DNA from 3 places in the Pseudomonas sp. S11P7 genome. Region 2 is predicted to be linked to each of the others. Evidence: predicted binding sites of a transcription regulator. Region 2 holds the regulator's gene; each other region holds the start of a gene.

Region 1 (2,266 bases), 2.3 Mb from region 2:
CACCTGAGTCACCAGCCCGGTCAGTTGCGTGGTCATTTCGGTGATCTGCCGCACCAGGCCGTGGATCTTGTCGACGAAGCGGTTGAACGAGCCGGCCAGTTCGCCAAGTTCATCCTGGCTGGTGATGTTCAGGCGCCGGGTCAGATCGCCCTCGCCTGCCGCGATGTCATCGAGGTTGGCTTTCATCAGGGTCAGCGGCCGCAGGATGGTGTTGGCCAGCAGCATCCCCGCCGCGGCGATCACCAGCAGCACCAGCACCGCCACGCCGACAATGCTCAGCACCACGCCTTGCACGCGTTCCTGGACCTGGGCTTCGACCTGCGCCACTTGCGCTTCGATGCCGTCGAGGTTGACCGAGGTACCGACGGCCATGTCCCACTTGGCCAGGTATTCGGTGTAACCGAGTTTCGGCACCAATACTTTCGCATTGCCTGGCAGCGGCGAGCTGTATTGCAGGTAGTGCGTACCGTCCTTCGCCACTTTTACCAGGCCGAGGTTGACGTAGACGCCATTCGGGTCGCGGTTGTCCTTGAAGCTTTTGCCCACGCCGTCGGGGTCGTTGGCCTTGAACAGGCGCACGATCTCCGAGTCGTAGGCGAAGAAGTAGCCGTCCTTGCCGTAGCGGATGCCCGACAGCAGCTTGATCGCCTGCGCGCGCGCCGCGTTGTCGCCGGGCGCGGCAGCGTCATACAGCGGCTTGATCGTGGTCATCGCCACGGCGACGTAACTTTGCAGGGTGGCTTTGGCGTCGCCGAGCAGGCGCTCGCGGGTTTGCTCGACTTCCTTGCGCGCCTGTTCCTGAAGGATGAACAGCGTGGTCAGGCTGATGACCAGAGCAAAGAGCAATACCGGAAGAACGGCGAGGGACAGGACTTTAGCCTTGAGGCTCAGGCGCATTGTAGGGGCTCACTCTTTTGATTTTGTTGGCGTGGTTAAAGGCTTTAACGGCACGCCGGGGCAAAAGTTGAGTCAGCAGGCACTGCGTGTCCCTGTGGGAGCGGGCTTGCCCGCGATGGCGGTGTGTCTGAAAGACGAATAACGAATGTGTCGACGCCATCGCTGGCAAGCCAGCTCCCACAGGGTTCAGGGGTTTACAGGACCATCGCGGCCACCCAGCCGAAGGCCAGCAGCGGCAGGTTGTAGTGCAGGAAGGTCGGGACCACGGTGTCCCAGATGTGGTGATGCTGGCCGTCGATGTTCAGGCCGGAGGTCGGGCCGAGGGTCGAGTCCGAGGCCGGTGAACCGGCGTCGCCCAGCGCACCGGCGGTGCCGACGATGCACACGATGGCCATCGGGCTGAAGCCCAGTTGCACGCACAGCGGCACGAAAATCGCTGCCAGAATCGGCACGGTGGAGAACGACGAGCCGATGCCCATGGTCACCAGCAAGCCCACCAGCAGCATCAACAGCGCGCCAACGCCTTTGCTGTGGTTGATCCACGCTGCCGACGATTCAACCAGGGTCTGCACCTGCCCGGTGGCTTTCATCACTTCGGCGAAACCGGAGGCGGCGATCATGATGAAACCGATCATCGCCATCATTTTCATGCCTTCGGTGAACAGGTCATCGGTCTCGCGCCACTTGACGATGCCGGACACCGAGAAGATCAGGAAACCCACCAACGCACCGATAATCATCGAATCCAGCAGCAGTTGGACGACGAACGCCGAGGCGATGGCCACACCGGCGATCAGCAGGCTCAACGGGTTGTAATGCACGGCGGTCTGCTCGACCTGCTCAATCTTCGCCAGATCGTAGACGCGCTTCTTGCGGTAACTGACGAATGCCATCACCAAGCCGAAAACCATGCCCAGCGCCGGGATGCCCATGGCGTGGGTGATGTTGATACCGCTGATGTCGACGCCGCTGCGCGCAACGTTGGCCAGCAGGATTTCATTAAGGAAGATATTGCCGAAACCCACCGGCAGGAACATGTACGGGGTGATCAGGCCGAAGGTCATGACGCAGGCGATCAGGCGGCGGTCGAGTTGCAGCTTGGTCAGCACATAGAGCAGTGGCGGCACCAGCAGCGGAATGAATGCAATGTGGATTGGCAGTATGTTCTGCGAAGCAATCGCCACCACCCACAACAGGCCGATCAGCAGCCATTTGACGTTGCCACCGCCGCTCGAATGTTGCCGGTCAACCATCGCCAGCGCCCTGTCGGCCAGCGCGTGGGCCAGGCCCGACTTGGCAATCGCCAGAGCGAAAGCGCCGAGCAACGCGTAGGACAACGCCACCGTGGCACCGCCGCCCAGGCCACTGT
Region 2 (2,266 bases):
GAAGGCCGCTGCGAATTGCGCGACGTGCTGTTGCAGGGCCCGGGCGGGATTCGCATCGTGCCGGCGGCGTCCGGCACGCAGAGCATGGTCCACCTGAGCCCGGCGCAGCACGCCGGCCTGATTCAGGCGTTCAGCGACATCGGCGACAATCTCGACGTGCTGGTGATCGACACCGCTGCGGGCATTGGTGACTCGGTGGTCAGTTTCGTCCGCGCCGCGCAGGAAGTGTTGCTGGTGGTGTGTGACGAGCCGACCTCGATCACCGACGCCTACGCACTGATCAAACTGCTCAACCGCGATTACGGCATGAACCGCTTTCGCGTCCTTGCCAACATGGCGCAGAGCCCGCAGGAAGGCCGTAACCTGTTCGCCAAGTTGACCAAGGTCACGGACCGTTTCCTTGACGTCGCCCTACAATACGTCGGCGCCGTCCCGTATGACGAAAGCGTGCGCAAGGCCGTGCAGAAACAACGCGCCGTCTACGAAGCCTTTCCACGCTCCAAATGCGCTCTGGCCTTCAAGGCCATCGCGCAGAAGGTCGACACCTGGCCGTTGCCGGCCAACCCGCGCGGCCATCTGGAGTTTTTCGTCGAGCGTCTCGTGCAGCAAACCGCAGGGCCTGTGATATGACCGCCAGTGGCATGAATCTTTACAAGAAGTCGGCGCGTGACGCGCAGTACGAATTGATCGAGCGTTACGCGCCACTGGTCAAGCGCATTGCCTATCACTTGCTGGCACGGTTGCCGGCCAGTGTGCAGGTCGAAGACCTGATCCAGGCCGGGATGATCGGCCTGCTCGAAGTGTCGACCAAATACGACGCCAGCAAGGGCGCCAGTTTCGAAACGTACGCGGGCATTCGAATCCGCGGCGCGATGCTCGATGAAGTGCGCAAAGGGGACTGGGCACCACGCTCGGTTCACCGCAATACCCGGATGGTCAGCGACGCGATTCGCTCGATTGAAGCTAAAACCGGCCGTGACGCTAAAGATCACGAGGTTGCGGCCGAACTCCAATTGAGTCTCGACGATTATTACGGGATTCTGAATGACACTTTGGGCAGCCGCCTGTTCAGTTTCGACGACCTCTTGCAGGACGGCGAACACGAAGGGCTGCACGAGGATGGCGCCAGTGCTCATATGGAGCCGTCACGCGATCTGGAAGATGAACGCTTCCAGACGGCGCTGGCGGACGCGATTGCCAATTTGCCGGAGCGTGAGCGACTGGTGTTGGCGCTGTACTACGACGAAGAGCTGAACCTCAAGGAAATCGGTGAAGTCCTTGGCGTCAGTGAATCGCGGGTCAGCCAGTTACACAGCCAGTGCGCGGCCCGTTTGCGGGGGCGTTTGGGGGAGTGGCGAGCGCGCTGAAGGCAGTGTGGGGACACTGCGAAACGAGGCTGGTGCGGTGGTAAGCGGCGCCGGTCTCGATCCGTTGTGCTCCAGACAAACTTTAAGTGCTGCGCCAATTGATTGAAGTGGCGCGTCCAGGTGCTGGGCGCGTTTAAGACTGCTTGGAGGTCGAATTGAACAAAGACATGAAAATCCTCATCGTTGATGACTTCTCAACGATGCGGCGGATCATCAAGAACCTGCTGCGCGATCTTGGGTTCACCAACACCGTCGAGGCCGACGATGGCGTAACCGCCATTCCGGTCCTCAACAGCGGCAGCATCGACTTTCTGGTAACGGACTGGAACATGCCGGGCATGACCGGTATCGACCTGCTGCGCCACGTGCGCGCCGATGAAAAACTCAAGCACCTGCCGGTGCTGATGGTGACCGCTGAAGCCAAGCGCGAGCAGATCATCGAAGCCGCTCAGGCCGGTGTGAACGGCTACGTGGTCAAACCTTTCACGGCTCAGGCGTTGAAAGACAAAATCGAGAAGATTTTCGAACGCATCGGCTGATGAACGCGCGGGGGAGCTATGGAGCATAACGAATCTTCACAGGGCGATTTTGAATCGACCCTGAAAAAACACGCGGTCGAACTGGTCGAAAGCCTCGAAAAAGGCAGGTTCGGCGACGCGGTGCAACTGATCCATGAGCTCAATCAGACCCGTGACCGTGGCCTGTATCAGGAAGTGGGCAAGCTCACGCGTGAACTGCACAGTGCGATCGTCAATTTCCAGATCGATCCGCACATGCCGCAGGCCGAGGAAGTGTCGCAAATCACCGACGCCACCGAACGCCTGGGCTATGTGGTCAAGCTGACGGAAGCCGCGGCCAACCGCACCATGGATCTGGTGGAAAGCGCCACGCCGGTGGTC
Region 3 (2,266 bases), 2.9 Mb from region 2:
GATTGGCTGGTTGCCGAACAGCGGCGGGGCGATCAGGCGGTCGTAGACCTGGCCCAGTTGCAGGCGGTCGGTGATGTCGCCTTCGAAACGAAACTTGCAACCCGTCGCGGAAATATCCAGCAACTTGCCATGGATCGGCGACTTGAGTTTTTCGCCACCCAGTTCAACGCTGACCAGGTCGGTCAGTTTAAGTGCGGCGCGGAAGGCGTTGCGGCGCTGGTGGTAAACCACTTCGGTCGGCAGCTCGCCGGTGTAGAAGCGGTCGCCGTTGGATTCTTCGATGTTCAGTGTGCCGTTGCATTCCCAGGCAATGCGTACGCCGTCATGAAAACCCTCGACTTTGAACGGCTCGCCGGCGAGCAGGAAGCGTTCGCCATCGCGCGGGATCATTTCGTCCAGAGCGATCGAGGCGCTGTCGCGGTCGACTTTGATCAGGTAGCTTTGAAAACGCTGGCTGCGCTCGTGGAAGGTGATGATCAGCGGATCGTGGCTGTCCTGCAGCTGGCGCAGGTTGCTGGAGATTTCCAGTGGCGTGGTGAGCACCTTAGGGGGCTGCGGAGCATCATCCGCGCTGAGGGCGTTGGACACGGTTTATCAATCTCCAGACAAAATATGACGACTAGCCAGCATTTTGCCAGCATGTTCCGCGGGTTGATAGAGCTGGCGCATCAACGGCTCATGCCTGGCTGAGCGGACGCGGTTTGGCGGGCTTGGCAAAAGTGCCGCTGGCGTCGTACAACGCTGGCGGTTCGCCCCCGGTGAGGATTTTCAGCTGATTGGCCGTGGTGGCCTGCTGAATGCGGATCGACTGGCCATTCTTGACGTTGGCTGCCTGGCATTGGGCAATCAGGTCGGTCAGGGCGTCGCCCTGGCGCAACAACTGCTCGCCAATGCTCGATTGCGCGGCCAGCTGTTGCAGGCCGTTGCGATCGGTCGACAGATTGAGGCTGGCGAGAATTTCGCTGCGCTTGCGGCCATGCTGTTCCAGCAGAATGATCAATGCTTGCTTGCGCGCCAGAATTTCTTCCAGCAGCGGCATGTCGCGACCGTGCAACGCGAGGGATTCGGTTTGCAGCAACTCCAGCAGTTCTTGCGCTGGAGCAAAGTCGTCGTTGATCAGTTGCAGTAAATTAGTGTCGTGCATGGCTGGCCTTGGGGTTTAAGCGTCCAAAAGCCTGGCGCCGGCAAAAGCCTAGCGCTGGGCTTCGAAGTTGAGCAGTTTGCTGGCTACACGGTTGCTGTCGACTTTATAGCTGCCATCGGCAATCGCGGCTTTCAACTCAGCCACACGGGCTTTGTCGACAGCAGGCTGATCGCGCAGCTTGTCAGTGACCTTCTGCAACTGTTGAGCCTCATTGCTGAGGTGTACCGACTCCCCGCTTTTGGCGGCATTGGCCTGCTCGGCCTGGGTATTCAGCGGCGCGGAAGGGCTGTTTTCAGCGCTTTCCTTGGCGTTGCTGGTACGTGTGCTGCCTGTCAGTGACGAGGAACTGTTCAAACGGCTGAAATCGATGACCATGATAAAAAACCTCTGGGAATTTGGACGCTTGCCATGTTTTCGGCTATCCCATGAAAAACTTTAGGCACATTTTTCCAATGCGCCGGGCTGCATCGCGGCATGTCCTGCTGCGACACAGTTTAGGGAAGCCGGGAGGTCCGCGCCAGTTTTCTCACAGGGCGTTCACATGGCCACTTCCACTTGTCCCGGCGCGGTGACCTGCGCCTTGATCACCCGTTGTGAGTTGAGGTTTTTTACCCGGATCTGTTCTTTCAGGCCGCCGTTGGCCAGGGCTTCGCCCGGCATGCGTACGGCCAGTGTCCCGCTGCGTGCAGTGATGACCACTTGATCACCCTTGCGAATGACTTCCGCCTGTTCCAGATGGACCTGGGTGATGACCTGATCGGCGACCGTTGGTCGGGTCAATTTCTGTCCGATCGCTTCGTCCACCGAAGTCAGAAAGCCTTGGTTGATCTGGCTGACGTCGCGCTCGCGCAAGGTCACGTCCTGCGGCTCGATAATGCCGGCGCGCTTGAGCGCACGCGTGGTCGTCACAATCTCGCGAAACAGGCGGACTTGAGCGGGTACGAACACCGTCCAGGGCGATGTGCCCTCGCAGCGAACCTTCACCGTGACCCGGCCCAAAGGGCGTGCCGGACTTTCCAGCGTCGCTGTCAATTCCTTGTCGCACATCGGCATGCGCATGCGCGGGTCGAGCTGGTTGACTTCGATTTCATAACGGCCTTCGGTTTGACTGCTCGTCAGATA

Evidence for each region. The regulator FliA, encoded in region 2, starts transcription of late flagellar genes. The targets are predictions, from matches to a motif close to CTAAAGTTTNNNNNNNNNNNGCCGNTAA.
Region 1: M0746_RS07090 (methyl-accepting chemotaxis protein) is a predicted target of FliA. The motif match lies at 942-969, and genes of this name have one in related genera.
Region 3: flgM (flagellar biosynthesis anti-sigma factor FlgM) is a predicted target of FliA. The motif match lies at 1,556-1,583, and genes of this name have one in related genera.

What each region holds. Positions count from the first base shown of each region.
Region 1 covers NZ_JALPKS020000002.1:1,520,196-1,522,461, reverse strand. Annotated here, with positions in the region: gene M0746_RS07090 (methyl-accepting chemotaxis protein) at 1-897, opposite strand, end outside; gene M0746_RS07085 (Na+/H+ antiporter family protein) at 1,092-2,266, opposite strand, start outside.
Region 2 covers NZ_JALPKS020000002.1:3,837,032-3,839,297, reverse strand. Annotated here, with positions in the region: gene fleN (flagellar synthesis regulator FleN) at 1-630, shown strand, start outside; gene fliA (RNA polymerase sigma factor FliA) at 627-1,367, shown strand; gene M0746_RS17635 (chemotaxis response regulator CheY) at 1,535-1,906, shown strand; gene M0746_RS17630 (protein phosphatase CheZ) at 1,925-2,266, shown strand, end outside.
Region 3 covers NZ_JALPKS020000002.1:965,560-967,825, forward strand. Annotated here, with positions in the region: gene M0746_RS04440 (flagellar brake protein) at 1-588, opposite strand, end outside; gene M0746_RS04445 (flagella synthesis protein FlgN) at 677-1,144, opposite strand; gene flgM (flagellar biosynthesis anti-sigma factor FlgM) at 1,193-1,519, opposite strand; gene flgA (flagellar basal body P-ring formation chaperone FlgA) at 1,682-2,266, opposite strand, start outside.